3 regions of the Arthrobacter sp. K41 genome follow, and region 1 is predicted to be linked to each of the others. Evidence: riboswitches for the same ligand, from Rfam matches in the RefSeq annotation. Region 1 holds a riboswitch; each other region holds the start of a gene.

Region 1 (9,954 bases):
GATGGTGGAAGCAGCCGAAATCGGAGCCTCAACGGTTGATTCAACTTCCAGGGTGGAAGCCGGAGCGGAATCACGCTGGACGTTGGCGTCAGCAGCGTTGGCTGCCAGGCCGCTGGTCAGGACAAGGCCGGAAGCCGCTGCGATAACAGCCGCCTGGCGTCCTACGCCGCCGGCGTTGTCGCCGACAGCTTTGGCAATGATGGCGAGCGAGTTGGTTTTGGTGACCTCGGCGCGGTGCCGTGCGGTTGCACGAGTAGTCATCAGTTCTCTCTTTCGTTTTCCTTCGAACCGCATGTAGGCAGCCAAAGGGGACTGGACGTGCCGGCATCTTGGGGGTACGCCGGCACGCCCTGAACGGGGATGTGTGATTTAGCGAAAAGCGTGTTTGGGCAAAGAAAAAGCTCTTGGACCGTAAGGTCGAAGAACTAGTTCATGGTGAAGAACGCGGAGGAGCCGGTAGCGGCTACCGAGTGCAGCAGCGTTCCCTGGGAGGGGTTCAGGGCGCTGATCATCATGCCGTTGCCGACGTAGATGCCAACGTGCGCTCCGCCGTTCTGCATAACAAGGTCACCGGGCTGCGGCGTGGACGTGGGCTTCATTGCAGTCCATGCGTTCACGCGGGGGATGCTGATGCCGGCCTGGGCGTAGACCCACTGGGTGAAGCCGGAGCAGTCCCAGCCATTGGGGGTGGTGCCGCCCCAGACGTACGGGCTGCCGATGCCGGTGTAAGCGATGGCCGCGATGCCCGAGCTGGCCGCGGATGCGACGGGCTCGGCGATCTTCTTTGCTGCTGCTGTGGTGGCAGTCGCCGCAGTGGGGGCAGTTGACGCGGTCGCTGCAGTCGATGCGGCGGGGGCGTCCTCGTCATCGGAGGTTGACTGGACTGTCACAGGCTCCACAACAGGAGCGGCGATGGTGGTCACAACCGGCCGTTCGAAGGAAACGGTAGCCGTGGGTGCCGCGGTGACGGCAAGGGCGGGCTGCGCGGATCCGGACTCGGTGGAAGCGGAGATACCAGCAGTGGTATCTGCTGCATTGGCTGGCAGGCCCATGGTCAGGATGAGGCCGGATGCAGCAGCGATGACTGCAGCCTGGCGACCTACTGTCCCGGCATTGGCACTAACAGCCTTGGACATGGAGTCCAGGGCGTTGGTACGAACCGGTTGCGCGCGGTGGCGCGCCGAATTATGGCGTGAAGACACGAAGGTAGCCTCTCCCAATGCCTGCGAGGTGAGCTGTCGGATTCGGATGGGAGTCACCCGGCCGCGCGGCTTCCTGGGAAGCTTTTGCGACTTAACCCCAAGGCCTTCGAAACTAAAGGCCACAATTGGTTCCCCCGCCCCTGCCAGACGATGAAATGCGAACGGACCTTGAGCGGTGGCAGAGTTAGGCAATCCGCACAAGAGCGTCAACTTCGGAAAAGTTGACGCGAGTTAGACGGTACAGCAGTTTTGCGTGAATGTCACATTCAGGTCACGGCAGGTCAAGATGATTTGATAGCAAGCGGTCACTTGACTAGAGCCAGCTGGTGGGGTCGACGACCTCACCGTTGACCTGGACCTCAAAGTGCAGGTGGCAGCCGGTGGAGGCACCTGTGGTCCCGCTGAGGGCTACAACGTCTCCGCGGGAAACTGTCTGCCCCTCCTTCACGCTGAAGGAGGAGAGGTGGTTGTACGTGGTTTCCAGGCCGTTGCCGTGGTCCACTACAACGCGGTTGCCGCCACCGTACTCGTGCCAGCCGGCGAAGGTAACAGTTCCCGTGGCCGCAGCCAGGACGGATGTGCCGCACTGGGCCACATAGTCCTGCCCGCGGTGGAAGTCGCCGGAGCCTCCCGTGATCGGGCTGACGCGGTAGCCGAACGGCGAAGCAGTGGTCAAGGCAGCGAGTGGGGCACCGAGGCTTCCCGTGGAAGCAGCGCGGGTTACGGCGCCGGCAGACTGGGCGCTGAGCAGCTGCTTCAGCTTTCCGTCCGGGTCCGCCTGGGTGACTACAGCGGAACGGCTGAAGTCAATCGCGGCCCCGGCTTCTGCGGTGATCTGGGGCTGCGGGGCAACAGCTGACGCGGCAACGGCAGAGGATCCCAAGGTATCGGTGGCCATGACGGGACTGGTGGCCGGTACGGTCACGGTGAGTACCAGACCGGTGGCGGCAAGTGCCACGCCGGCCTTTTGGCCGATGCCGCTGGCTGCAGCGAATTCGGTGACCTGACGGAAGGGACCCCGACGCCGGCGAGCATCACGGTGCGGATCGCGGGGGCGTTCCGAGGTGATGACTTCGACACCGCGCGGTGTCGAAGCAGGGACCGGCGCGCGGCGGCGTCCCCTGGAATTGTGCATGGTCAAGAAGGGTCCTCTCTGGAAAGCCTGCGAAGTTAGCTGTCGGATTCGGGTCAGAGAGTGCAAAGACCCGGTCCGCCGTAAGCAAGCTTCGGCACAGAGATATCCCGGAGGAATCCTTCACTGGAAGAGGCTTGCTGCTGACGGACTTAACCCCAAGGCAGTCCCCCGGCTGCCGCTTGTGGTTCCCCCGCCTCTGCCAGTTACGACTCGTGCTCCTGATCCGCTGGCAGAGCTCGGCTCCGGATCAGGTAACGCTTTAATATCAACTTCAGTTCAACTATAGAGGCAAAAGGGGCAAAGTAACAATTCCGTTATCTTTGCGTAAGCCACTTCACATGGGGTAGGGCACCCGACGGGGATTCTCAGGCGAGGGCCACGAACACGTGGGCCGCTACCTCCGGCGGCAGCTCGAGCGCCCCTTCGATGCCCGGGACCCGGACGGAGATGTAATCACCCACCCGTTCCAGGGACACAGCAGCGCCAGGCCGGATGCCGCCCTCGTCAAGCTGCGAGAGCAGCTCAGGCTCCACCTGGATGGGTTCAGCAAGCCGGCTGATGGTGACAACAGAGGCAGAGCCGTAGGACTTCATCGCCTCCAGAAGGCTGACAGCCCCGTCGCCAAAACCAAGGGAAGGCATGCCGCCCAGCGCGGCCAGCCCGGGGATGGGGTTTCCGTACGGAGACTTGGTGGGGTGGTCGAGCATCTCGTAGATGCGCCGTTCCACCCGCTCGCTCATCACGTGCTCCCAGCGGCAGGCCTCGTCATGGACGTAGGCCCAGTCCAGTCCGATCACGTCGGCGAGGAGCCGCTCAGCCAGGCGGTGCTTGCGCATGACTTCGGTGGCGCGCTTACGGCCGGTCTCAGTGAGCTCCAGGTGGCGGTCGCCGGAAACCACCACGAGGCCGTCCCGCTCCATCCGTCCAATGGTCTGGGAAACGGTGGGTCCGGAGTGGCGAAGCCGTTCGGCGATACGCGCACGCAGGGCAACGATGTTCTCTTCCTCGAGCTCCAGAATGGTCCGAAGGTACATCTCCGTAGTATCAATCAGATCCGTCATCCAGCTCAGCTCCTCGAGCGCAGTACCTTGCGTTGTCCCACCGTATCGCCTTCAACTGCGACGTAGTCCGTGGAAAAGCTTAGCCTATTTTGACTTTGTCCGATTAGTTGCGGCGGGCTGTGTGACCGTCTCATTGACTGGACTATGACGGCTCCGGTTCCCGCCCCAACAGTCCCACAGGGCAGAATGAGGGAGGCCCTGGTTGCAGCTGTCACCGGCTGCCGGCCACCAGCACCCGTCCGGACCAAAGCCGTGTCCACGCCGAAATTGGAGCACCTGTGAGCGAACCCAGCATCACTATTCCCGCCGACCTCCTGCCCCGGGACGGACGGTTCGGCGCAGGGCCGTCCAAGGTCAGACCGGAGCAGATTGATGCCCTGTCCGCGGCCGCGAAAAACATCCTGGGTACGTCCCACCGGCAGGCCCCGGTCAAGAACCTCGTTGGCTCCGTCCGCGAGGGCCTCAGCCAGTTCTTCCAGGCCCCGCAAGGGTACGAAGTTGTACTCGGCGTCGGCGGCTCCACAGCGTTCTGGGACATTGCCAGCTTCGGCCTTGTGGAAAAGAAAGCCCAGCACTTGTCCTTCGGCGAGTTCGGATCGAAATTCGCAGGGGCTACCAACAAGGCGCCCTTCCTGGAGGCCTCTTCCATTATCAAGTCCGAGCCCGGCACCCGCCCCTCCGCCCAGGCCGAAGCCGGTGTAGACGTCTACGCCTGGCCCCAGAACGAGACCAGCACCGGCGTCGCAGCCCCCGTGCAGCGAGTCGATGGGGTGGACGAGGGCTCACTGGTGCTTGTGGACGCAACGTCCGCAGCCGGTGGACTGGATGTGGACGTTGCACAGAGTGATGTCTACTATTTCGCGCCGCAGAAAAACTTTGCCTCCGACGGCGGGCTCTGGCTTGGCCTGTTCTCCCCCGCCGCACTGGAACGGGCGGCGCGGATCAAGTCCAGCGGCCGCTGGATTCCCGATTTCCTGGATTTGCAAACCGCCATCGACAACTCGCGCCTGAACCAGACCTACAACACCCCGTCGCTGTCCACCCTGGTAACGCTGGACGCGCAGGTGCAGTGGTTGAACTCCAACGGTGGTTTGGATTTCGCTTCTGCCCGCACAGCTGATTCTGCCGGACGCATCTACAGCTGGGCCGAGGCGTCGGAATTCGCCACCCCTTTCGTCACCAACCCGGATGAGCGTTCCAACGTCATCGCAACCATTGACTTCGATGAGTCCGTTGACGCCACCGTGGTTGCCAAGGTCCTGAGGGCCAATGGAATCGTGGACACGGAGCCGTACCGCAAGCTCGGCCGAAACCAACTGCGCATCGCGACGTTCGTGGCGATCGAGCCGGCAGATGTTTCCGCCCTTCTCGCCAGCATCGACTACGTCGTGGGCGAACTGCGCAAGTGAATCGTGCTGCGTCGCGAAACGGGGCTGCGCCAGAAGCCCAAATAATTTAACACCTATTGGTTAAGTACGACGGCGCCGCCCGGGTTTCCCGGTCGGCGCCGTTGGTGCGTCGGAGCTGGTCACTCAGCCCGCGTTCGCGTGACTTTGAGCCTTAGTGCCTTCCGGCGTCGTGGTCGAAGGGCTGCGCCGGGGCCTCAGCGTCCTGCTCTTCCCCCTGCTGCCGTTCGCCGTCCTGTGCTTCGCCGGACTGCGCTTCGCCGTCCTGTGCTTCGCCGGACTGCGCTTCGCCCATGCCGACAGCATCCAGGGAAGCGGCAACGCCCTCGGCAGGTTCACCGGAAAAAGGTTCAGTGGGGTCAGGTTCAGTGGAGGCAGCGTCCGCTGTCCAATCGGGAACCGCAACAGTTTCAGGCGCCTCCGCCGCTGTTTCAAAGACGTGCTGTTCGGCTGTTTCCGGTTCCGGTTCCTGCTCATCCTCGGGCCGGACGCGTTCCGCCCACGGCACCCATTCCGGCGCGAGGATGGATTCCTCGGACGGCAGGAGGCCGAGCTCGTTGACTGTGACTACTTTGGACCGGGAGTTCCGTGTCAGCACGGCGAACCACTGCCAACCGACGTAACCGGGCAGCCTGCATTCAAAGAGGTGGGTTACCAGCCGGTCGCCTTCGCTTTTAGCTGCCAGGTGCGCCCCAATGTCTGACGCAGAGGTGATGCCTGCAAGGGCGGTCCGTGCCGTGTCCACGGCAGCGGCAAGGAAAGCGTCCGGCTTTCCGGTCCGCCACACAGGCACCCCTGCCCGCCGCTTGGCCAGTTTGGCTGTTGCAACCGTCGGCGCGGCAGGCGGAAGGCCTGCAGAGGCGGCAGCAACATCGGCCTCCCCGGCCGGTGCGGCACCTGCCTGAAGCGCCACCAGGTCCACTGATGCGGGATCCACCGACACCGGGTCCACCAACTCAATGTCCAGCGAGCCCGCGGCCAAGGACGCCAGGTCCACCGGTTCCGGGACGGTTGACTGCGGGTCCTGCTGATCAGCTTCCGGTTTCATGGGGCCTAAACGTCCAGCTCGTCGGCAACCTTACGCAGGGCGGCAGCGATGGCCTTGCCCTTATTGCCTTCCGGGTATTTGCCTTTGGAGAGGGTTCCGGACAGGTTGTCCAGGACGGTCACGAGATCCTGGACAAGCGGTGCAAGGTCCTTCGCGCTGGGCCTTTTGGCCTTCGCGATGGACGGCGTTTTGTCCAGCACGCGCAGGCCCAGGGCCTGGGCGCCCTTGCGGCCATCGGCCACACCGAATTCAACGCGGGTGCCGGCCTTCAGCTCCGTGACGCCCTCGGGCAGCGACGACTTGGGCAGGAAGACTTCCTGTCCGTCTTCGCCCGCGAGGAATCCGAAGCCTTTTTCCTTGTCATACCACTTGACCTTGCCGGTAGGCACGTAATTAACCTTCTTCGTTCTGACGTCTTGAGACACGGCCAGCCGTCACCGCATCCGCATTGCTGTGCGGGTTCAGGGTATGACGGCTGGATACCGTGTTGGTCTGTATCCCTCAAGGTTATCCTGACAACTGCCGTTATCCTGCTTTCGATGGCGCTCCGCAACGCACCGGCGCACCCCTGCAGAGCTGTCAGGCCGGACTGTTAGCGTTACATCCATGACACCCTCGCGTTACCGGCGTCCCCTGACGATCCTCGCCGCAGCCATTGCCGTGATTTCACTGGCAGCGGTGGCTGCCGTTATGGCCTTCGCCTTTGCCGGTTCCGTGTCGCCGGTTTGGGTCACGTACACCGCCCTTTACGGCTTGCCGCTGGCATTCCTCCTGATGCTGTTCCTTGTCCTGGACAGCGCCGCCGGACGCCGCAGGGCAGGAAAACAGGACGGACGGTAACGTTGGACTGATGTCCCTCATTCGCGCGCTCAGCAAGGACCTGGAGGCCCGCAGCGATGACTCGTTGCAGGCACTGTTCGACGCGCGGCCAGACCTCATCTCGCCTCCGGTTCCCGACTTCGCCGCCCTCGCAGCCAGGGCCAGCGGGCGGGTCAGCGTCCAGCGCGCGCTGGAGCGGCTCAACCGGCCGCAGATGCAGGTCCTTGAAACCCTCCATCTGTGCACCAACACGGATACGGAGCACAGTGCCTCCGCGGCAGGATTGCGGAAGATGATCCCGGGTTCCTCCGTTGCGGCTGTGGAACGGATTTTGGTCTCGCTCCAGGAACTTGCCCTGGTCCACCGCGCAGAACCCCCGCCCGGGGCAGTCCCCGGCAACAGGCAGCGCTACTACCTCCCTGTGGGCAGCCTTAAGGACGTCGTAGGGATTTATCCAGCGGGGCTTGGCCGCAGCTACACCGAGCTGGTGCGCCTCCAGCCGGCGTTCGCGCAGCGGGCGGTCCAGCTCGTGTCCGAACTTCACCGCAGTGGCGCACCCGTCCACGAAGCCACCACGCCCATGGAGGCTGCCCTTGCCCTGCAGCGCTGGACGTCCTCGCCCGAGGCCCTCCAGGACATTTTGGCCACCGCCCCGGAAAGGACGGCGGCGTTGCTCGCCAGGTTCCGGAACTGGGCCATGGGTGCGGTCCCCCAGGCGCAGCGCAAGGCATCCATCACAGCCGAGGGATCCGACGTCGGACCCATCGACTGGCTCCTTGCGCGCGGCCTGCTGGTTCCCCTGGACGCCGCACATGTGGAGCTGCCCCACAGCGTGGGGCTCTCGCTGAGGGGCGGTGCCATCATCAACGACTTCAGCCTTTCGCCGCCGGTCCCCGAGCTTGGCCGCACCAGCGCCGCCCTCCGGCGGAACGCAGCCCTGGGAGCCATCAGCGAGACCCTGCGGCTGGTGGGCGAAATCCTGCATGTGGTGCGGGACCAGCCCCTGGCCACCCTGCGCAGCGGCGGTGTGGGCGTCCGCGAGATGAGACGGTTGGCCGAGCTGCTCAGGATCGACCAGCCCCATGCCGGCCTTCTCCTCGAGCTCTGCGGGCTGGCCGGGCTGATCCGCCTGGACGTTGACTCGTCGTCGTGGGTTCAGCCGCCGGAACTGGAATGGCTTGCCCTGCCCCGGCAGGAACAATGGCTCTGGCTGGTCAACGCCTGGCTGGCCAGCGAGCGCGTGCCTTCCATGGTGGGGCAGCCCATCAAGGGATCCCCGGGGTCAGCCCCGCACCGGTCAGCTTCCGGAAGCACCATCACTGCGTTGTCGGCCGAGGCGCAACGGCCCGATGCACCTGTAATCCGCAGGCGGATCCTGGAGATCCTGAATGAACTGACCGCTGAAGCAGAAGCCCCGGACGGAACAGCGCCGGTCCTGGACGCGGGTGCGGTGCTTCAGCGGGCCGAGTGGGCCCAGCCGCGCATGGCCCGGCGCTTCAGCTCGCTGATCCGCGGGGTCCTGGCCGAAGCCGAGGTACTGGGCCTGCTCGGCTCCGGGGCCCTGAGCCAGCTTGGAAGGGCCATCGCGGACGACGAACCGGAAACTGCTCTTTCCATCCTTGGTGAGCACCTGCCCGCCGAACTGAACCACGTACTGCTCCAGGCGGACCTTACCGCCGTGGCGCCCGGATACCTCGCCCCAGCGCTGACCGAAAAACTGTTGCTGATGGCCGACGCCGAAGGCCAGGGGCCGGCCACCATCTACCGGTTCTCGCCCGGCTCCATCCGCCGTGCGCTGGACGCCGGTCATGACGCTTCCACTGTGCTGGAGTTCCTGAAGGAGCACTCGGCCACGGCAGTACCCCAGCCGCTGCAGTACCTGGTGGAGGATACGGCCGCCCGGCACGGCCGGTTGCGGGTGGGTGCAGCCGCCAGCTTTGTCCAGAGCGAGGACGAAGGTGCTCTGCTGGGGCTGCTGACCGGCCCGGAAACAGAGGGGCTGGGCCTGGTCCGGATTGCGCCCACCGTCCTCATCTCCTCGGCGCCGCCGCGTGAGACAGCGCAGGTTCTTCGCAGTCTGGGTCTTTCCCCCTCCTTTGACGATTCCGCCCAGCCGGTGCTCCGGCTGCGGCGCGCTCCTGCGTCGTCGGCCACGTCACGGCCCGTCTACACGGCACCGCGGACAGCCCCGCCGGCGGAAGAAGTACAGGCACAACTTGACGTGCTGCGGCACCGCCCTGCCACCGTCGGGAACCTCGGCCCGGACGGCGACCACGACGGTGAGGCGGCCACACAGCTGGGTTTGGAGGCGTTGCAGCGGGCCATCCGGCTCAAGCAGCGCATCAGCATGAACGTGGTGGACGGGATGGGGAATGCCAACCTGGAAATCGTTGTTCCCCTTTCCGTAAGCGGCGGACGGGTGCGGGTCTTTGATCCCGCCAAGGACACCGAACGGGTGCTGTCCATTCACCGCATCATTGATATTGAGGCCGCAGAGGAACTGCGCCAGTGAAGGACTCCCCCGCGTGAACGACGGACCCCTGATAGTCCAGAGCGACAAAACCATCCTCCTTGAGGTGGACCACGAGCTCGCCACCGAAGCCCGGCATGCCATCGCGCCGTTCGCGGAACTCGAGCGTGCCCCCGAGCACATCCACAGCTACCGGCTGACCCCTTTGGGCCTGTGGAATGCCCGCGCGGCAGGGCTGGACGCCGAGAAGGTCCTGGACACCCTCCTGAAGTACTCCCGGTTCCCTGTACCGCACTCGCTGCTGATCGACGTCGAGGAAACCATGTCCAGGTACGGCCGGCTGCGGCTGGAAAAGGACTTACAGCACGGGCTGGTCATGCGGACGGACGATTATCCGGTCCTGGAGGAAGTCATCCGGTCCAAGAAGATCCAACCGTTGCTGGGACCGCGCATCGACGGCGAAACTGTGGTGGTGCACGCGTCCCAGCGCGGGCAACTCAAGCAGCTCCTGCTCAAGATCGGGTGGCCGGCGGAGGATCTGGCCGGCTACGTTGACGGCACCCCGCACCTGATTGCGCTGAATGAAGACGGCTGGAAGCTGCGGCCGTACCAGCAGATGGCAAGCGACAACTTTTGGGCCGGAGGCAGCGGGGTTGTAGTGCTGCCGTGTGGTGCCGGCAAGACCCTGGTGGGCGCAGCGGCGATGGCCACCGGCTCCACCACCACCCTGATCCTGGTCACCAACACCGTGGCTGCCCGGCAGTGGAAGGACGAGCTGCTCAGGCGCACATCCCTCACAGAGGACGAGATCGG
Region 2 (9,954 bases), on a different contig from region 1:
GTTTACGCCGTCACGGGGACCATGGCCGGAACGGTGGGCGGCATCGTGTGGCTGCCCTTCCTGCTGGCCTTTGTGGTGGCCACACTGACCGCCTTCTCCTATCTGGAACTGGTCACGCAGTACCCCCAGGCCGCCGGGGCTGCCCTCTATACGCACAAAGCATTCGGGATCCACTTCGTAACCTTCCTGGTGGCCTTCGCCGTGGTTTGTTCGGGCATCACCAGCGCCTCCACCTCCGCCAACGTCCTGGCCCAAAACCTCTTCGGCGGGTTCGAGATCAACGGCTGGATGGGACTACCCGGGCAAGGTGTCATCACCGCCGTCGCCATGGCCTTTATGCTGCTCCTGGCCATCATCAACCTGCGCGGCGTGGGGGAAAGCGTCAAGTTCAACGTTGTCCTCACCCTGGTGGAAATGATCGCGCTGTGCATTGTGATCGGCGTCGGCTTCTTCGTGATGTCCCAGGGCACCGGAAACCCCGGCGAGATCCTTGTCTTCAGCGACTACCAGGACAAGGGATTGTTCCTGGCCGTTACGGCCGCCACCTCCATCGCGTTCTTCGCCATGGTGGGCTTCGAGGACTCCGTGAACATGGTGGAGGAAACCAGGAATCCGGAAAAAATCTTCCCGCGCACTATGCTGACCGGGCTGGGAATAGCTGTACTCCTTTACATGCTGGTGGCTGTCTCGGTGGTCAGCGTACTGACGCCAACCGAGCTTGAGAACATTCGGGAAGCCGAAGGAGCCGCGCTTCTTGAGGTGGTCCACAAGGGTTCGCCCGACTTCCCGATAGACAGGATCTTTCCGTTCCTGGCGGTCTTCGCCGTAGCCAACACAGCACTGATCAACATGCTGATGGCCAGCCGCCTCATCTACGGAATGGCACGCCAGCACGTCCTGCCGCGTACCCTCGGAAAGGTCCTGCCGGGCCGCCGTACCCCGTGGGCCGGCATCGTCTTCTCCACCGTCCTGGCGCTGGGACTCATCCTGTACGTCACCAGCGATCCGGAAAGCAACATCGTGGCCAACCTGTCCGGGACCACTGCCTTCCTGCTGCTCTGCGTCTTCACGGTAGTAAACGTTGCCTGCCTTGTACTGCGCCGCAAGCGGGACCCCAACCGCAAGGTGTTCTTCACCTCGCCCGGGCAGTTGCCGCTGGTGGCGGCCCTGCTGTGCGCTTTCCTTGCCGGCCCATGGGTGGGCAGGAACGTCATCCAGTACCAAATTGCCGGCGGTCTGATGGCCATCGGCGTTGTGCTCTGGTTTGTCACATGGCTGATAAACCGGAGAACGAACCACGAGGAAAGGCTTAACACATGACAGCTGCTGCAGAAACAACTGTCGCTTTGGACGGACGCTTTGCCCGGGAACTGCCCGAGCTGGCGGTTCCCTGGCAGGCAGAGGAAGCACCTGATCCAAAGCTGCTGGTTCTCAATGATGCGCTGGCAGGGGATCTGGGACTCGATCCGGAATACCTTCGGTCCGCGGAGGGCGTACGCCTCCTCCTCGGAAACCACGTTCCGGAAGGATCGACGCCGGTGGCCCAGGCCTACGCCGGCCACCAGTTCGGCGGCTACTCGCCCCTGCTCGGCGACGGCCGCGCACTCCTGCTAGGTGAGCTGACGGGCCCGGACGGCCGGCTGCGGGACATCCACCTGAAAGGGTCGGGCCGCACTCCCTTCGCCCGTGCCGGGGACGGGCGGGCCGTCGTCGGACCCATGCTGCGCGAGTACCTCATCAGTGAGGCGATGCACGCACTCGGCATCCCCTCAACGCGCTCCCTTGCCGTCGTGGCCACTGGCCGGCCGGTGCGCAGGGAGACCATGCTTCCAGGGGCGGTACTGACACGGGTGGCCAGCAGCCATCTGCGCGTGGGGAGCTTCCAGTACGCACGGGCCACCGAAAACATGGACCTCCTGCGCCGCCTGGCGGACCATGCGATCAGCCGGCACCACCCCCAGGCCGCAAACGCCGAAAACCCGTACCTGGCGCTCTTCGAAGCAGTGGTGTCCACCCAGGCGGAACTGGTGGCCCAGTGGATGCTGGTGGGATTCGTCCACGGCGTGATGAACACGGACAACATGACCATCTCCGGGGAAACCATCGATTATGGGCCCTGCGCTTTCATGGACGCCTTCAACCCGGCCGCGGTGTACAGCTCCATCGATGTGGGCGGGCGCTACGCCTACGCCAACCAGCCGGTTATCGCGGAATGGAATCTGGCCCGCCTGGCCGAGGCCATGCTGCCACTCTTCCATGAAGACCAGGAACAGGCCGTTGCCCCGGCGGTGGAAGCACTTGGCAAGTTCCGCCGGCAATACAGTGACGCCTGGTTCGCCGGCATGAAAACCAAACTCGGCCTGGCGGAAGCCCCGGCCGGAAGCGCGGAGGCCGAAGAGGCCTCGGAGCTGGTGGACGGGCTGGTGGCCCTGCTGAAGGACGGACCGATCGACTACACGTCCTTTTTCCGCAACCTCTCGCACGCGGCCAGGGGCAACGACCGCCCCGCCCGCGGAATGGTTCTTGACCTGGCGGCCTTCGATGCCTGGGCCGGGCGGTGGCGCGCCTTGCAACCGGACGGGGACCTGATGGACACGGTCAATCCCGCCTACATCCCGCGCAACCATTTGGTGGAGGAAGCGCTCGCCGCAGCAACGGGGGGAGACCTTGATCCCTTTACCCGGCTCCTGGACGTGGTCAGTGCCCCGTTCAGTGAGAGGCCCGGGCTGGAACGCTATGCCGAAGGAGCGCCGGAGGACTTCGGCAGCTACCAGACCTTCTGCGGGACCTGAAAATCTCCACCTGGTGCCGGAACCAGGGGAGACCCGATGAAACAAAACAGGGGCGGCAGCCAGGATTAATCCCGTCTGCCGCCCCTGTTCGGGTGGTGTGACTACGCTACGCGGACGAAGGAAGCGCCGCCGAGCCAGCTGATGGAGTGGACCTCGGTCTTGAAGCCGTCCACGCCGCCGCTGACAACCTGGCCGTTGCCGGCGAAGACGCCAACGTGGCCTGCGGTGATAACCAGGTCACCGGGAGCCGGGGTGGCAACGGTGGTGCCGTACTGGTAGAACTGGCCGGGAGCGAGGTCGCCAACGCTCTTGCCAACTGCGCGGAGTGCCTTCTCCACCATGGCGGTGCAGTCCTGCTGGACGCCCAGCTGGCCGTAGGCGTTGGCCAGAATGGCTGCGCCGGTGCCCGTGCCGGTGGCTGCGGGAGCTGCCGGGGCAGGTGCAGCCGGAGCAGGTACGGCAGCCGTGGAGGCGTAGGACAGGTTCATGCCGGTGTTGGCAGGAGCGGCAGCCTTGGCGGGAGCCGGGGCGGCGGCCGGAGCAACTGCAACGGAGCCGGCACCGGGGATCTGGATCTGGTCGCCGGGGTAGATGATGGCGGTGATCGCCAGGCCGTTGGCAGCCAGGACGTCGTTCAGGGCTACGCCGTGGGCTGCCGCGATGGCACCGAGGGTATCGCCGGAAACAACAGTGTGGACGTTGGCTGCGGCTGCTGCCGGGGCGGCCACTGCAGCAGCCGGTGCTGCGTAAGCCTGGGTGTTAGTGGTCTCGGTGGTGTCCGGACCGGTTACGCCTGCGTGGGCCGGGGCGCCGACACCGAAGGCAATGCCGGATGCTGCTGCAACGGCGAGCGCCGGGCGGCCAAGGGACTTGACTGACACAGCCAAACCCTGGAGCGCGATTGAGCGGGCCGGAGTCGCGCGGTGACGGGCGGTGATGGAATTTTTTGACACGGTTGATCGCCTCTCCCATGCCTGCGGGGTGAGCTGTCGGGTTCGGGTTGGAGATACCCGGCCGGGAGCACATCCGGAAAAAGCGGAGGTGCTATCGACTTAACCCCAAGGCCTCATATGAGGCCGCGGAAACTTGGTTCCCCCGTCCCTGCCAGCTGAAGAGCGTTGGTTCCCGGGTCAGTGGCAGGGCTCGGCATACTGAGGGGAATGTCCCGTCTGGGAGGGACACCTGAAGACCCTAACCCGTGCGGGGCCCCATTGTCACGTTTGGGTAACATACGAGGTGCTTCTACCGCATTCCGCAAACGACTGGAGGGTTGCAGCACCCCAGCCTGACCTTGCGAGATAGGCGCGCCGGAGATGTGGCTCGTGTTCTTTGTCACAGACCTATAACCTCGGCGTGAAACAGGCCGCCCTGGGATTCCGCGGCAGGAGGATATCGGGCTGGAAGGAAGGCTCCGGAATTCGGCCAGGCAACCGGGGCCCAGCGTGGCAGGCACGGCCTGGAACTGCTCCGGTGACGGGGAACAGGCACTGACCCCGCGTAGGCTTTTGCCATGCCTGACTACGAAAGGTTCCGGATCCTGCTGGAGGAGGAGCGGGAGCGCAAAATTGCTCTCCTCCCGGCCCTCCGCGAGGACATCGCCTCGGCAAACTCGGCCCGGCAGGACTCGAATGTGGATGACGAGCATGACCCCGAAGGCGCCACCATCGCCTTCGAGCTGTCCCAGGCTTCGGCCCTGCTGCAGCAGAGCAGTGCCGGGCTCCACCAGGTAGACGCAGCCCTGGCCAGGATCGCCGCCGGCACCTACGGCACCTGCGCCGTCTGCGGTGAAGCCATTGCCGAGGGCAGGCTGGAGGCAAGGCCGTGGACGCCGTTCTGCATCCGGCACGCCGCGGCAGGCCGCCGATGACCAGCGGCAGGGAGCAGGTGGCGGCTGCCGCCGCATTTATTGACCGCACCCTGCAGAATGAGGGCTCCTGGTACCGGGCGGACGACGTCGAGGCCCGGCTCGGCGGTCGGTTGGCCTCCTACGGTTCTTCAGTGGGCGCTGTCCGGGGAACGGTCCGCGACGCCCTGCGCAAGTTCAAGGATTTTGATCACGACGGCGTTATGCAGCTCGCGTCCGCGCTGTGGGGCCAGCCACGGCCCGGCTCAAGGGCCGTATATGAACGCCGCCTCGCCGCCGTCGTCCTGCTGCAGTCCAAAGTGTCACTCCTGCGCCACACGGACCTGACCCGGGTTGAGGGCTTCCTGCGGACTGCCGCGACCCAAGAACTGGCCGGCCCCCTGCTGGCCGATGTTGTGGCGCCGTTTTTGGCACGGCTTGACGGACACGGGCGGCAACGTGCCAATGTCGTCCTCGCCCGCTGGCGGACGGACCCGGACAGCCAGTTGCGCCGCGCAGCGGACTATCTTGAACAGCATTCAGAACCCGAAGCCCCACCACAAGGAGACACCCATGAACGGACCCTTTGACCTTGAACGATTCGTCCACGCCCAGGACAGCGGCGGAACGTACGACCAGGCACTGGCGGAACTGCAGATGGGCAGTAAGTCCGGCCACTGGATGTGGTTCATCTTTCCCCAGCTCGCCGGCCTGGGACAGAGCGACATGTCCCGCCGGTACGCCATCAGCTCCCTCGCTGAAGCCCGGGAGTACCTGGACCATGAGGTGCTGGGCCCGCGGCTGCTCGACTGCGCCCTGGCCCTTACCAACCATGCAGGCCGCACCGCAGAGGACATCCTGGGCGGCATCGATGCCCGGAAGCTGCACTCGTCCATGACGCTGTTCCTGCGCGCGGCACCCGGCGAAACCGTCTTCAAGACCGTCCTGGCCAAGTTTTTTGACGGACAGCCGGACGCCGCGACTGATGAGCTGCTGGCGGGCCAGGACGCGACCTAGAATTTCGAACAAAAGAGCCGACGGCGGTGCCTGCGCTTCCTGCGCAGGGCATCGCCGTCGAACATACCCGGCAGCGCCGGGCTACGGCGAGGGGCTGCCGCCGTTGACGTTCAGCGTTTCCCCGACGACGTAGCTTGACTCCGGCGAGGCCAGGAAGACATACGCCGGGGCGAGCTCGGCCGGCTGGCCTGCACGGCCCAGGGGAGTGGACTGCCCGAACTCCGGCAGTTCCTCCTTGGGCTGGCCGCTGCTGACCTGCAGCGGAGTCCAGATGGGCCCGGGGGCTACGGCATTGACGCGGATGCCCTTGGGCGCGAGCTGCTGGGCCAGTCCCTTGGTGAAGTTGTTGATGCTGGCCTTGGTGGTGGCATAGTCCAACAGCGTGGGTGATGGGTTGTAAGCCTGGATGGAGGTGGTGTTGATGATGGTGGAGCCCGGCGGCATGTGTGGGAGGGCAGCCTTGGTCAGCCAGAACATGGCGTACACGTTCGTCTTCAGGGTGTGGTCGAACTGCTCGTCCGTGATGTCGGTCAGCTCCTCCTGGGCCACCTGCTTCCCGGCGTTGTTCACCAGGATGTCCACTCCGCCCAGCACGGCCACGGCGGTGTCCACCACTTCACGGCAAAGCACCGGGTCCTTCAGGTCGCCGGGCACCTTGACGGCCTTGCGGCCGGCGGCTTCGATGAATCCTGCGATGCGGGCGGCGTCCTCTTCCTCCTCCGGGAGGTAGGACAGGACGACGTCGGCCCCTTCCCGGGCGAAGGCGATGGCTGTGGCTGCACCGATACCGGAGTCCGCGCCAGTCACGATTGCCTTCCTGCCTTCGAGCCGGCCGGTACCGCGGTAGGTTTTCTCACCGAGGTCCGCTTTGGGTTCCAGCTCTGCGTCCAGGCCGGGTTCGGGCTGGTCCTGCTTCGGCGGGGAAATTGTCTCGTAGGCGGTGACCGGATTGCGGAAGGTGTACTGGTCTGTCATGGTGGTCCTCCTGTTGGATCGGAGTGGAACACGAGAAAGCTAAGCATGCTTACCGTTCCAGCCTAGGCAATCAGCCCGTCCCTGCCAACCCGCTCCGTGTTCCTGGCCCAGCCCCCGTTCAGTCCCGCTGAACCTCGACGAGCCTGACCTCCGTGATGCCGCCGGAGTCCACCGCCGCCGTCATGTAGGTGCAGGCAGGCTGGCGGCGCCGGTCTGTAGGTGAGCCGGGATTGAGCAGCCGCAGGCCTCCAGGGGCTGTGGTGTCCCACGGGATGTGGCTGTGCCCGAAGACCAGCACGTCAGCATCCGGGTAGAGCGCCCCGCACCGTGCCTCCCGGCCTTTCGCCGGGCCGGTCTCGTGCACCATGGCGAAGCGGACTCCGTAAAGCGTTGCGGTTGCCGTTTCGGGCAGCCTGGCGCGGAGGCCGGCGCCGTCGTTGTTGCCGTACACGCCGATCAGCCGCCGGCTTCGCCGCTCAAGCTCGTCCAGCAGGTCCACCGTCACCCAGTCGCCCGCGTGGAAAACCACGTCAGCATTCCCGACGGCGGCCCACACCTGCGCGGGGAGCGCCCTGGCGCGTTTGGGCACGTGGGTATCGGCGAGCAGGAGAAGATTCAGCGGCATGGGGAAATCCTGCCATGCTGCCGGTTCGGATTGGCCCTTTCCGGCCCTGTTCCCCGGAGGCAGACAGTCGTAATCTGGGGCTGGAGGTGATAGCCATGGAGGCAGCACAGGGCGACAGGATCATCGTTCACGGAAGGACCGTCGGTGCAACGGACCGGCACGGGGTGATCCTCGAAGTCCGCGGCCAGGGCGGAACCCCGCCATACCTGGTCCGCTTTGACGACGGCCACGAAACCGTCATGTATCCCGGCGGTGATTTCGCCGTCGAACGCGGAAACGGGCAGTAGCGCCGCAGTGTGATGCGCCGCTCCACCTGTCAGACTGGAGCGATGGATCACTTCCCGGCTTCAACACAGTCCTCCACGCCGCCTGTCCGCACCGGCCCCCGCGACCCCGGCGATGCCTGGGTGGAAGGGGAACGGGGCCGGTACTGGGGCAGATTCGGCGCCGCCGGGGTGCTTGCCTACGACCCTGCCAAAGGCGTGCTCCTGCAGCACCGCGCCATCTGGAGCCACAATGGCGGCACCTGGGGACTGCCGGGCGGGGCGCTGCACGAAGGCGAGGACGCCGTAGCGGGCGCCCTGCGTGAGGCGTTTGAGGAAGCAGCGGTGCCGCCGGAGAGCGTCGAGGTGCTCTTTACGTCGTTGCTGGATCTGGGCTACTGGTCCTACACCACCGTGGTGGTGCTGGTGACGGAGCCGTTTGATCCGGTGATCAGCGATCCGGAGAGCATCGAACTGCTGTGGATTCCGTTTGCTGATGTGGAACACCAGGAGCTGCATCCCGGTTTCGCGGCGGCATGGCCGGGCCTCCGGGAACGGCTCGCCTCCGGAACCTAGCCCGGACGCCCGGTCAGTAGTCCGGACCGTATTCGGCGGTCACCAGGATGGGCAGGTGGTCCGAGTTCCCGCGCGGGAGGGTCTCCACGCTGGTGATGTCCAGCCCCAATGAGGTGGCAAAGTCGAAATGGCCCTTGAATACCTTGTAGCGGGTGTACGTGCGCCGGTTGCTCAGCGACAATGCGTAGCCTGAATTTTTCATGTGGACATGCAGGTTCTTGGTGAAGAACGGGTAATTGAAGTCGCCCACCATCAGTGTCATCAAACCTTTGCCCATGGTCAGGAGTTCGGCGTGGGCCGCGTGGATCTGCTTCCGCCGCAGCGAGTTGGAGGCCGTCAGGGGCGCGGCATGGAAGGAACCGATCACCAGTTCATGCTGCGTTTCGTTGTCCATCACCCGGGTGCCGATAAGGCGTTCATGCGCCGGGGCCAGCACCCTGTCATGCATGGACTTCTTCAGCGCAAAGGACTGCGTGTCCAGGGCGGTGAACCGGCTGGTGCGGTAGTAGATGGCGAGCCCGAGCCGGTTCGCCTTGGTGGCGTCCGCGAGGTGAAGCGGGCCCAGGGTCTCCGGAAGGTCGCTGGAATCCACCTCCTGGAGGCAGAGCGCGTCAATATCGTGGTTCCGGGCCAGGGCAAGGAGCTCTCCGCTCGCCTTGTGCTCGCGGAGGTTGTAACTGATGACGCGCATGGAACACCTCTTCCGAGGGTTGCTGACAGGACCAGTTCCTGAGTCTACCCAGAGGACAGGTCCCGGGCTCCAAACATTTCACCGCGTCGGCCAGCGTCTCCAGGAGCGGTTCCGGGGCTAAACGATAGAGTTATTGCCACTTCACTGACATCTCCTGGAAGGGCCAACGTTGTCCGCTGATCTGCCTGAACTGGCCGAGGGAAATTTCTACTACCAATCCCTGGGCGGTGGCCGCTTCCGGTCCACCATCCACGCCCAGGGCGCCTGGAACGTCCACGAGCAGCACATGGCGCCTGCGTCCGGGCTGATGGCTGACAGCCTTGAACGGCACCAGCCGCGCACGGACATGCGGATGGCCCGGCTCAGCTACGAGATTCTGGGCCTGATTCCCGGCGGCAAATTCCGCATTGACACCACCACCCTGCGGCCTGGACGGACCATTGAACTGCTGCAGGCCGAGCTGGTGGCCGCAGGCCGGACGGTCATCCGGGCCACGGCCTGGCGGATGATCACCAGCGACACCTCCGACGTGGCCGCAGTGGAAGACGCCGGCATACCCGGACCCGAGGAGTGCAAGCCCTACGACGGCGCGGCGGTGTGGCCGGGCGGCTACATCCGTTCGCTGGAGATGCGCGTGGCGGAAGGGCACCGGCCGGGCGCCGGCAAGGTATGGCTGCGCACTGACCACCCCCTGACGGACAGCGCTGACAGCGGCGACCTCGCCCGGCTGATGGGGCTGGTGGACACTGCCAACGGCATCGCCGCCCGGGTGCCGCCGGGGAAGGACAGCTACGCGTTCCCCAACCTCGACCTGCAGATCCACATGTACCGCCGCCCGGCGGGGGAATGGTTGGGGCTGGACAACGCCGTCTCTTTTGGCCGGGACGGCATCGGCCTGACGTCAACGGTGCTGCACGACCTCCAGGGCCCTTTCGGCCGGGCAGAGCAGATCCTGACCGTGCGCAGGACCTGACGGACCGGGTTGCGGCGTACCCTAGGCTTGGCTTGTCCGCCGAAAGGCTTGCAATGCGCCTCCGGCGGAAAGAGGCCTATCAGCCTGAGCCGGCCACGGCCAGTCACTGCCGGTGCGGCGGCACCACCAAGGAACTGCACGATATTAAAGGGAGCTTCGCACCATGCACCAGGCCGGACCGGGACACCGCACACTCACA
Region 3 (9,954 bases), on a different contig from region 1:
CTCCAAGCGCCACTCCGGTAGTGCCATCCCCTGCGTTACGGACCTCCGCAAAGCCTTCCAAACAGGATTTGGATCCAATTTCTACAACCTGTAGAAATTGGATATGAATACAAGCAATGCGGGTATTCCATCCGGCCGACGAAGGCCCCGGTCACTACCTCAGGAGTTCCTATGCTCTCGGACAAATCCCGCCCTGTCATCGAGGCCACACTGCCCCTCGTCGGGTCACGCATCAGCGAAATCACACCTAAGTTTTACCAACGGTTGTTCGCCGCGCACCCGGAACTCCTGGACGGGCTGTTCAGCCGCTCAAACCAGCGCTCAGGCAACCAGCAGCAGGCATTGGCGGGCAGCATTGCAGCCTTTGCCACCCACCTCGTCAACAACCCGGGCACCCTCCCCGAGACTGTCCTTTCACGGATCGCCCACCGGCACGCGTCCCTGGGCATCACCGAGCCCCAGAACCAGGTGGTCTACGAGCACCTGTTCGCCGCGATTGCCGAAGACCTGGCCGGGGTCATCACGCCCGACATAGCTGAAGCCTGGACCGAGGTCTACTGGCTCATGGCCGATGCCCTGATCAAACTCGAGAAGGGGCTGTACGCGGGCCAGGCCAACGACAGGATGTGGATGCCGTGGCGGATCAGTACGAAGACTCCCGCCGGGGCCGGCTCCATGACCTTTACTCTTGAGCCCGCCGACGACACCCCGTGACGCCGGCGCTCCCCGGCCAGTACATCAGCGTCAAAGTGGTCCTGCCGGAAGGCCTCCGCCAGGTTCGCCAGTACTCCCTGTCCGCCGAGGCCGGGACCACCCGCAGTTTCACCACCAAACTGGACGACGGCGGTGAGGTCTCCCCAGTCCTTCACAACACTGTTCAGGTGGGCGACGTTTTGGAAATCTCAAACCCTTACGGTGAAATCACCCTCAAGGACGGCGATGGTCCCGTGGTCCTGGCATCCGCGGGCATCGGCTGCACCCCCACCGCCTCCATCCTGCGGTCCCTGGCAGAGTCAGGGACCGTCCGGCAGGTGCTGGTGCTTCACGCAGAAAGCTCCCTGGACAGCTGGGCGCTGCGCAGCCAGATGACGGACGACGTCGAGCGCCTGGACCGGGCGGAGCTGCAGCTCTGGCTGGAGCGGCCGGAGGCATGGGCCAGGACAGGATTTATGTCGCTGCGCGAAGTGGACCTTCCGGCCGGGGCGTCCCTGTACCTCTGCGGCCCGCTGCCGTTCATGAAGAACATCCGCAGCGAGGCAATCAACGCCGGCATCCCGGCCACCCGGATCCACTACGAGGTCTTCGGCCCGGACATCTGGCTTGCAGGCTAAATCCCCGCCGCGTCCCTAGCTTCGCTCCGCAAGGGAACCTCCGGCGGCGGAGGCCCTGTCAAGGAACGACGGCGGCCCCGCACCTTTCGCTGGAAAGGTGCGGGGCCGCCGTCGTACTCCAGGACGCCGTTGTCCTGATGCGGGCTCAGCCCAGGCGGGCCTTCAGGCCTTCGAGCTCGGACTTGAGCGCATCCGGCAGGGAATCGCCGAAGTTGGCGAACCATTCCTCGATGGAGGCCAGCTCCGCAGCCCACTCGGCGGGGTCCACCCTCACGGCCTCCTCTACCTGCGCGGGCGTCATGTCGAGGCCCTCGAGGTCGATGGAATCACCGGTGGGCACGAACCCGATGGGGGTTTCGACGGCGTCGGCCTTGCCTTCAAGGCGCTCAATAGCCCACTTGAGGACGCGGGCATTGTCGCCGAAGCCGGGCCACGCGAAGCCGCCCTCCGAGTTCCGGCGGAACCAGTTCACCAGGAAGATCTTGGGCAGGCGCTCCGGGTTTGCCTTGGCGGAAAGGTTGACCCAGTGGTTCAGGTAGTCGCCGGCGTCGTAGCCAATGAACGGCAGCATGGCCATGGGATCGCGGCGGACCACGCCCACGGCACCGGCTGCGGCGGCGGTGGTCTCCGAGGACAGGGTGGAGCCCATGAAGATGCCGTTGGTCCAGTCGCGGGCTTCGGTGACCAGCGGAATGGTGGTCTTGCGGCGTCCGCCGAACAGGATGGCGGAAAGTTCCACGCCGTTGGGGCTGTGGTACTCCTCGGCCAGCATGTCAATCTGGTCGATCGGAGTGCAGAAACGCGAATTCGGGTGCGCCGCAGGCTTGTCCGAATCCGGAGTCCACGAGTTGCCTTGCCAGTCGGTCAGGTGCGCAGGCACCTCGTCCGTCATGCCCTCCCACCAGACTCCGCCGTCGTCGGTGAGCGCAACGTTCGTGAAGATGCTGTTGCCCTTGGCGATGGCACGCATGGCGTTGGGGTTGGTGCCCCAGCCCGTGCCGGGTGCCACGCCGAAGAGGCCCGCCTCGGGGTTGACGGCACGGAGTTCGCCTTCCTTGCCGAACCGCATCCAGGTGATGTCGTCACCCAGGGTCTCCACCTTCCACCCCTTGATGGTGGGATCGAGAAGGGCGAGGTTGGTCTTGCCGCAGGCGGAGGGGAAGGCCGCCGAAACGTAGTACGTCTTCTGCTCCGGGGAGGTCAGTTTGAGGATCAGCATGTGCTCGGCAAGCCAGCCCTCGTCGTGGGCCATGACCGAGGCGATGCGCAGGGCGTAGCACTTCTTGCCCAGCAGTGCGTTTCCGCCGTAACCGGAGCCGAAGGACCAGATGGAGCGCTCCTCGGGGAAGTGCACGATCCACTTGTCCGGGTTGCACGGCCACGGCACGTCAGCCTGGCCGGGCTCCAGCGGGGCGCCGAGGGAGTGGAGGGCCGGGACGTAGAAGGCGTTGGTCTCGGTGATGCGGTTCAGCACGTCGGTGCCGATGCGCGCCATGATGCGCATCGAGGCGACGACGTAGGCGCTGTCCGTGATCTCGACGCCGAACTTGGGGTCCTCAGCGTCGAGGTGGCCCATAACGAACGGGATGATGTACATGGTGCGCCCGCGCATGGAGCCGGCGAACAGGCCGCGCAGCTTCTCCTTCATCAGGTCCGGAGCCATCCAGTTGTTGGTGAAGCCGGCGTCGTGCTCCTTTTCGGAGCAGATGAAGGTCTGCTCTTCGACTCGGGCCACGTCAGCGGGGTCCGAGAAAGCGGCGAAGGAGTTGGGGAAAAGCTCCTGGTTCAACCGGGTCAGCGTTCCGGCCGCAACAAGTTCGTCGGTAAGACGGGTGTTTTCCTCTTCAGAGCCGTCTACCCAGTAGATGCGGTCCGGCTGCGTAAGCTCAGCAACCTCCTCGACCCATGCCAGCAGGCCGGCATGTGTGGTGGGTGCTTTCTCAAGCAGCGGCTTCTGCGCCAGATCGCCCATTTCGGTTCCCTTCCTCGGGTTCATCGGTGTGTGCTAAATGCTATGGTCCGGACCACTCGGGTTTTTGGGACGTATGCTGATCATCTGGCGCCCTCAAAATGTCTTTCCGCGGGAAATCAAGGAATTTTGAGCTCAAATCGTACAACAAAGTGACAAAGGTCACGTAGACCGGTCTAGTTGCGGATATTACACGGCAGTCGATTTGGCATCACGGCCAACCCTCGCGTAAAGTAATTCGAGGTTCAGGGAGAGCGGTTCTTCTCCTGGGACACGAGATGCGCCCATAGCTCAGCTGGATAGAGCGTCTGTCTACGGAACAGAAGGTCAGGGGTTCGAATCCCTTTGGGCGCACAGAAGAAGGTCCGCACCGGTTTACCGGTGCGGACCTTTTGCTTTCTGCTGAAGGGCCTCCTGCGGTCACGTCCTTCCCAATGCAGTCACGTCCTTCCCAGTGCAGTCGCGGGCGTAGGCTTTCCCCATGATGCCCGAGGCGATTTTGCGTGAATTTGATGTTGTAGTTATCGGCGCAGGCGCCGTGGGGGAAAACGTGGCTGACCGGGTGGTGCAGGGCGGCCTTACCGCCGTGCTGGTGGAAGCGGAACTGGTGGGCGGCGAATGCTCCTACTGGGCGTGCATGCCGTCAAAAGCCCTGCTCCGGCCCGGCACAGCCCTCCACGGAGCGCAGGCCTCCCCCGGAGCCAAGGAAGCAGTGACGCGGACCCTTAACGCCGCAGCCGTCTTGAAGCGCCGGGACTCCCTCACATCCAATTGGCAGGATGACGGACAGGTTAAGTGGGTAGAGGACACCGGCATCGAACTTCTGCGGGGCCATGCGTGGCTGACTGCGCCGGGGTCCGTTGAAGTGGCAGGGCTTGATGGCAACTCCTACCAGCTTCAGGCCCGCCATGCCGTGGTGCTTGCCACCGGCTCAGCACCCAACACTCCCCCTGTCGAGGGGCTCGAGGACGTGCAGGTGTGGGGCACCCGGGAGGCGACGTCAGCCAAGGAAGTGCCGCCACGGCTGGCGGTGCTGGGAGGCGGCGTGGCCGGCACCGAACTGGCCCAGGCCTATGCCCGGCTGGGCTCAAAAGTAACACTGGTGGCGCGCAGCGGCCTGCTCGGAAACTTCCCGCCGGAAGCAGCACGCCTGGTCGCGGCAGGACTGCGTGCAGACGGCGTCGAGATCCGGCTCAATACAGCTGCCGAAAGCATCAGCCAGAACGACGACGGGACGCTGAGGCTGCACCTCGGTAACGGTTCCAGCGTGACTGCCGAAAAAGTCCTCGTGGCCACAGGCCGGCATCCGGCCCTGGAGGGCCTGGGGCTGGAAAGCGTGGGGTTTGAACCGGATGAGTCAGGGCACCTGGTCCTCAAGACAGACAATTCCGGGCTGGTCAATGGAGCTCCCGGAGAGGAGCCCTGGCTCTATGCAGTGGGTGACGCCGCAGGAAAAAACCTTTATACCCACCAGGGCAAGTACGAGGCACGCGCCACAGGAGATGCCATCGCTGCGCGGGCGAAGGGTGAACTGAGCGGCACAGCGAGGGACTGGAGCCGCTTCGCACAGACTGCCAACGAGCATGCAGTACCCAGTGTCGTATTCACGGACCCGGAGCTGGCAGCCGTCGGTCGGACCCTGGAAACAGCACAACAGGAAGGCTACAACGCTTCCTCGGTGGAACTTCCCATCCAGGTGGCCGGCTCCTCACTGCACTCCGAAAATTACGAGGGGTGGGCACAGCTGGTGGTGGATGAGGACCGCAGGGTTCTCCTGGGCGCAACGTTCTGCGGACCGGACGTTGCGGAGCTCCTGCATGCGGCCACCATCGCCGTGGTGGGCGAAGTGCCATTGGAGCGCCTCTGGCATGCAGTGCCCTCTTACCCCACCATCAGTGAGGTATGGCTGCGGCTGCTGGAGAAGTACGGGCTGTAGGCGACGGCAGAGGTGCGAGCGTGCCGCTGGGCGGGCTGGCTGCACCGAGGGACCAAAGTGTTGCAGCCATTATGGTTGACTCGCGCGGCTACGAGTGGAAGTTGCCCCTCTTCGGGGATGATGGTGGTCATGCGTCACATGGGAAACAGCGGCAAGTTCGCGGTCATCGCCGGCATCGTGGCTGCCGGGCTGCTGATCCTGACGGGCATGACCCTGGCGGAGCCGGTGTTCATCGCTTTCCTTGGCGTCCTGAGCCTCGCCTGCGTCGCCTGCATTGCGGAAGTGCTCCGCCGCCGCCGCATCTTTATGCTCGTCGTCGCTGGTTTCTCCACCAGCCTCGCCATAGCGGGATCGCTTGCCTTCCTGAGCACCTGGGAAGCGGCCTTCGCCGGCCAGACCTCACTGTTCGGCACCCCACTGCCCACCTCAGACCCGGATAACTACTTCTTCCTGGCCGCGCTCTCGCTGCTGACAGCCCTGGCGGCACTGTTCGCGGGGGCCGTATGGCCGGGGCGGCGAGGCAGAGTGCAACACCCGGGCGCAGCCCGGGCCAGCGGCGCGCGAACCGCTTCCCGCGACAGGAACGCCGGCGGGCCGGCAGCACGGCAAACACGGCCTTTCCAGCCCCAGCGCCGTCCCGCGCCCAGGAAGTAGCCTGGCTCAGTGTGACCGCGGCACCTTGAACCTGGTGATCCGTGCGTCCTGCCCGTCCAGCTCCGCCCAGGACTTTTCAGTTTCGAGGACGGTAAGCGCGTTGGTGGGATACCTCGTGGCGGCGTCCATGTAGGCGTCGTGGTCAGAATCACGGGAGGCGAGGTGCATCGCAAGATCCTGCACGCCGGGCAGGTGCGCGATCAGCATAAGCGTGGTCACGGTATCCGGAACATGGTTGACCACCGTCAGCATACGGAGGGCCGAGGCGGCGTAAAGCCCGTCTTCGAGTTTGGGCGTGGGCGCCTTGTCACCCAGTTCGGAGCACACCCAGGTGCAGGTCTGGCGGGTCCGCAGGGCGCTGGAGCACAAGATGAAGTCGGGCACGATGTTGTGCTTAAGCAACCAACGCCCGGCAAGCGGCGCCTCCCGGTGGCCCCGCTCCTCCAGGGGACGGTCGTGATCCGCCACACCGCCGGGCCAGTCCGCCTTGGCGTGCCGCATGATCACAAGGCGTCGAAGATGGTGCTGGCTCATGGCTTAAGCTTAATGCCCGCCCCGGCAGGGGCGGCCAACGCTCTGAGGGGCTAGATCGAGTATTCCGGAGCGGCCCAGACGATAACCTCGGGGTGCTCGTAGAACCGGTAGCCCTGGCCGCGCACCGTGCGAACGGTGTTGGCGAGGCGGCCAAGCTTCGAGCGGAGGCGGCGGATGTGGACGTCGATGGTGCGCTCGTTAGGGACTTCTTCGGCGTTCCGCCACAGGCCTTCAAGCAGTTCGTCACGGCCCACGGTGCGGGTTCCGTTTTCCACAAGGTAGTTGAGGAGCTCAAACTCCTTGAACGTCAGGTTCAGGGATTCACCATCAAGGTGTACTTCGCGGCGGGCCAGGTCGATGAGGACGCCTGAGGGGCGCGGTTCCTGGGGCTGCTGGGGCCGCGGGGTTTCCGTGCGCTGCCGGGTGTTAACCGTGGGGTCACCGAACGTGGAGCGGACGACGTCGAGCGCTGACCCGGGGGTGCCGGCCGGGGCTACGGCAACAGCGGCGTAGCTTTCGGCTCCGGTTACCAGGGACTGGGCGTAGGCGCGGATTTCCTGGGCAAGCTTGGCGATGGAGGTGCCGGCGGCGGCCGCAGTTTCCTCATCAATTCCCATGTACAGAACGAATCCGCGGGCAACGTTCTCATTGGCTACCGGGCGGACCGGGGCGGGGCCGGCCACTACGGGAGTGGGAGCCGTCACCGGCGCGGAGTCAGCCGGCGGAACGGCGCGGAGTTGGCCGTAGGAGTTGGGATTGAAGCCCTGGGGGCCATAGCCCGCGCCGGGAAAGCTGCTTCCCGAAGTTGCGGGAGCGAGCGACGTGCGCGGTCCGAAACCGGGGCGGAGGCCGGAAGGCTGGCCACCTTTGGCGGCGTTACGGACAGAAATGTGGACGTATCCGGATGCAACTGACATGGATTGCTTACCTCAATGTGAATGGCCGTCATCGCGGCTCGAATGCTGGGTTCCCCGCATGGACTGCGGGGAGGGACGCCCGACGCTGGGCTGGGGGCGTATGCCTACTAACTTCGAGGGGTGGGAAGATCAGGCGTACATTCGACAACAGCGCATGTCGGCAGCAGCGGATGTGCTGGGCCAATGTTCTGCGGCTGCAGGTGCTGTTGAGTTCTTGTTCACAATGGAAGTGTGCAGCGTAACAATGCTAACTTGCAAGTAACAATGGACCGCTTCGTCCGGATAGTGAGACAAAAGCGCTTAACGTGTCGCAGATCACGATTCTGGCTGATGGTCAGATTGCTGATCAATATCCCGTTTGACGCTCCTCCTGAAGGTGCCAGCGCAACTTAATTCGGCGAACAGTGCGCACAAGTTCGCTTTCTTCATGCGTCTTCAAATTGCCGGAATCGCCTTCCTTTCGTCGCTCACTGTCCAGTAGCGGCCACTAGTAGCCCCGGGAAATCGGCCGAAGCACGTGACGAATCTGGGCGGCCTGGCCCGCTTTCACCTCAAGCGGCGGCAGCGCAGCCTGCCATCCCTGACTCCTCAACCGACACCGTGGCTCGGGGTAACAGGGGCATAACGCACGAAGTCAGCTCAATAGCGAAAACGCCATTTCTCCGGTTGCTGCTTCGACAAGGCGACGCGCCGTCGTCGTGATCTCTGTTACCAAGTTGTGACTTACGGTCTGGTTCCTGTACCGTCGATAGGGTGCGGTTCGGGCGTTCGGGCCGCATATCCGGATGACGCCAAGCTCTGCCACTTCCCGGATTCCTCTTGAACATAGGCAGAGGCGGGGGACCCACCGTCCCGGGCACTGATTGCCCTTGGGGTTAAGCCAGCACGTGAACTTTCCGTAAGGCCGGATGCCCTCATCCGAACCCGACAGCTAACTCCGCAGGTGTGAGAGGCGATTCATCATGTTCAAATTCCTGGCACAGCCACGTCCGAAAATTGAGTCTGCACCGCAGGCCGGGCCTGAAACTGGCAAAATCCCTTCGTTCGGCAAGCGCGCGGCAGTGATTGCCGCGTCATGCGCACTCCTTATTGGAGTTGGAGCTGCAGGACAAGCTACCGAAACCAGCATCCGCGCAGCTGCCACCGAAACACAGGCGGTTGAGGCGCAGTCCAACCTCAGCATCGAAAAGAGCGAGATCACGGCGAATCCCGCGCCGGAGTCGGCAGCCCCGGCCCTGCCGGAAATCAACGTTGTACCGCAGGCGGCCGAGCCTGCACCGGCACCCGAACCTGCACCGGCACCGGCTCCCGAGCCGGCACCGGCACCCGCTCCCGAGCCCGCACCGGCGGCCGCCCCCGAGCCTGCCCCCGTCGTCGCGGTCAATGATCCCGCCGGCGCCCAGGCCTATGCGGCCGGCCAGCTTGGCAACTACGGCTGGGCTCCTGACCAGATGCAGTGCCTGGTTACTCTGTGGATCAAGGAATCGGACTGGACCACCACGGCCACCAACCCGAGCAGCGGCGCCTACGGCATTGTCCAGTCCCTGCCGGCCGAAAAGATGGCCAGCGCAGGCGCGGACTACCTCACCAACTACCGCACACAGATCAACTGGGGCCTGAACTACATTCAGGAGCGCTACCAGTCCCCGTGCGGCGCGTTGAACTTCCACTTGTCCAACAACTGGTACTAAACGCCCGGGATATCAAGAACCTGTCAGCCGTGCGGCCCGCACCTTCTGAAGGTGCGGGCCGCGCGGCATACTGTCATTCATGAGGTTTACCACCACGATCCAGGGCAGCGGAAACAAGACCGGCATCGAGGTTCCCGGGGATGTTGTTTCGGAGCTCGGGGCCGGCAAGCGGGCGCCTGTGGTGGTCACCATCAACGGCAAGAGCTACCGCAGCAGCATTGCCGTGATGGGCGGGCAAATCCTGGTCTCACTGAGTGCGGCCAACAGGGAGTTTGTTGGCGTTGCCGCAGGAGACACTGTGGAGGTGGACCTGGAACTCGACACCCAGCCCCGGGTAGTGGAGATGCCCGAGGACCTTGCGTCCGCACTGGCTGCCGAGCCCGCCGCCCAGGAGTTCTATGCCACCCTGAACTACAGTGCCCAGCGCCGGTACGTTGATCCGTTGGGTGAAGCCAAGACCCCCGAAACCCGGCAGCGACGCATCGCCAAGGCAGTGGCGGACCTCAAAGCCGGCAAAAAATAACGTCCGCCGCTTTTGTGTCCTCTGCCATTTCCTGCCCGCGTGCCTGCGCCCCCGTGAAGGTTAGGCGTCGCGGCCGGGGATGTACTGCACCGCCCACCTGTTGCCGTCCGGGTCGGCGAAGTACACAAAGTGGCCCCAGTCCTGCACGTCCACGTCGCTGACGTCCACTCCGTTGCCCTTCAGGTGTTGGTGGGCGGATTGCATGTCGTTCACCACGAGCTGGAGGTTGGAGCCGGTGCCCGGAGGGGCGTCCGTGAGCCCGTCACCAATGCAGATTGAGCACGCAGAGCCCGGCGGTGTCAGCTGGACAAAGCGGATGGAGTCAGTTGGCCGTTCGTCGAAGTCGGCATTGAACCCCACCTTGTTAACGTAGAAATCCTTCGCGCGGTCTACGTCTGA

Evidence for each region. Region 1 has a riboswitch for cyclic di-AMP ahead of AC5RTE_RS10445 (M23 family metallopeptidase). Riboswitches for the same ligand answer to the same signal wherever they lie in the genome.
Region 2: it holds a riboswitch for cyclic di-AMP, as region 1 does, so the genes downstream of both, AC5RTE_RS02575 (LysM peptidoglycan-binding domain-containing protein) here and AC5RTE_RS10445 (M23 family metallopeptidase) in region 1, are expected to answer to the same signal.
Region 3: it holds a riboswitch for cyclic di-AMP, as region 1 does, so the genes downstream of both, AC5RTE_RS07320 (aggregation-promoting factor C-terminal-like domain-containing protein) here and AC5RTE_RS10445 (M23 family metallopeptidase) in region 1, are expected to answer to the same signal.

What each region holds. Positions count from the first base shown of each region.
Region 1 covers NZ_JBNHEW010000003.1:625,688-635,641, forward strand. Annotated here, with positions in the region: gene AC5RTE_RS10435 (NlpC/P60 family protein) at 1-261, opposite strand, end outside; gene AC5RTE_RS10440 (C40 family peptidase) at 426-1,136, opposite strand; cyclic di-AMP (ydaO/yuaA leader) riboswitch at 1,207-1,387, opposite strand; gene AC5RTE_RS10445 (M23 family metallopeptidase) at 1,516-2,337, opposite strand; cyclic di-AMP (ydaO/yuaA leader) riboswitch at 2,347-2,558, opposite strand; gene AC5RTE_RS10450 (iron-dependent transcriptional repressor DtxR) at 2,703-3,398, opposite strand; gene serC (phosphoserine transaminase) at 3,677-4,807, shown strand; gene AC5RTE_RS10460 (DUF3027 domain-containing protein) at 4,959-5,852, opposite strand; gene AC5RTE_RS10465 (cold-shock protein) at 5,858-6,241, opposite strand; gene AC5RTE_RS10470 (hypothetical protein) at 6,459-6,692, shown strand; gene AC5RTE_RS10475 (helicase-associated domain-containing protein) at 6,703-9,183, shown strand; gene AC5RTE_RS10480 (DNA repair helicase XPB) at 9,197-9,954, shown strand, end outside.
Region 2 covers NZ_JBNHEW010000001.1:545,295-555,248, reverse strand. Annotated here, with positions in the region: gene AC5RTE_RS02585 (APC family permease) at 1-1,320, shown strand, start outside; gene AC5RTE_RS02580 (protein adenylyltransferase SelO) at 1,317-2,792, shown strand; gene AC5RTE_RS02575 (LysM peptidoglycan-binding domain-containing protein) at 2,894-3,745, opposite strand; cyclic di-AMP (ydaO/yuaA leader) riboswitch at 3,749-3,920, opposite strand; gene AC5RTE_RS02570 (TraR/DksA family transcriptional regulator) at 4,303-4,659, shown strand; gene AC5RTE_RS02565 (DNA alkylation repair protein) at 4,656-5,225, shown strand; gene AC5RTE_RS02560 (DUF1810 domain-containing protein) at 5,209-5,652, shown strand; gene AC5RTE_RS02555 (glucose 1-dehydrogenase) at 5,734-6,627, opposite strand; gene AC5RTE_RS02550 (metallophosphoesterase family protein) at 6,746-7,252, opposite strand; gene AC5RTE_RS02545 (DUF1918 domain-containing protein) at 7,348-7,539, shown strand; gene AC5RTE_RS02540 (NUDIX domain-containing protein) at 7,582-8,091, shown strand; gene AC5RTE_RS02535 (endonuclease/exonuclease/phosphatase family protein) at 8,105-8,782, opposite strand; gene AC5RTE_RS02530 (thioesterase family protein) at 8,952-9,755, shown strand; gene AC5RTE_RS02525 (lipoate--protein ligase family protein) at 9,919-9,954, shown strand, end outside.
Region 3 covers NZ_JBNHEW010000002.1:630,351-640,304, reverse strand. Annotated here, with positions in the region: partial or broken gene AC5RTE_RS07360 (RrF2 family transcriptional regulator) at 1-21, shown strand, start outside; partial or broken gene AC5RTE_RS07355 (globin domain-containing protein) at 172-1,331, shown strand; gene AC5RTE_RS07350 (phosphoenolpyruvate carboxykinase (GTP)) at 1,477-3,303, opposite strand; tRNA gene AC5RTE_RS07345 (tRNA-Arg) at 3,581-3,654, shown strand; gene AC5RTE_RS07340 (dihydrolipoyl dehydrogenase family protein) at 3,782-5,236, shown strand; gene AC5RTE_RS07335 (hypothetical protein) at 5,366-5,890, shown strand; gene AC5RTE_RS07330 (SixA phosphatase family protein) at 5,897-6,424, opposite strand; gene AC5RTE_RS07325 (winged helix-turn-helix domain-containing protein) at 6,475-7,341, opposite strand; cyclic di-AMP (ydaO/yuaA leader) riboswitch at 8,138-8,298, shown strand; gene AC5RTE_RS07320 (aggregation-promoting factor C-terminal-like domain-containing protein) at 8,304-9,032, shown strand; gene AC5RTE_RS07315 (YdeI/OmpD-associated family protein) at 9,112-9,555, shown strand; gene AC5RTE_RS07310 (glyoxalase superfamily protein) at 9,616-9,954, opposite strand, start outside.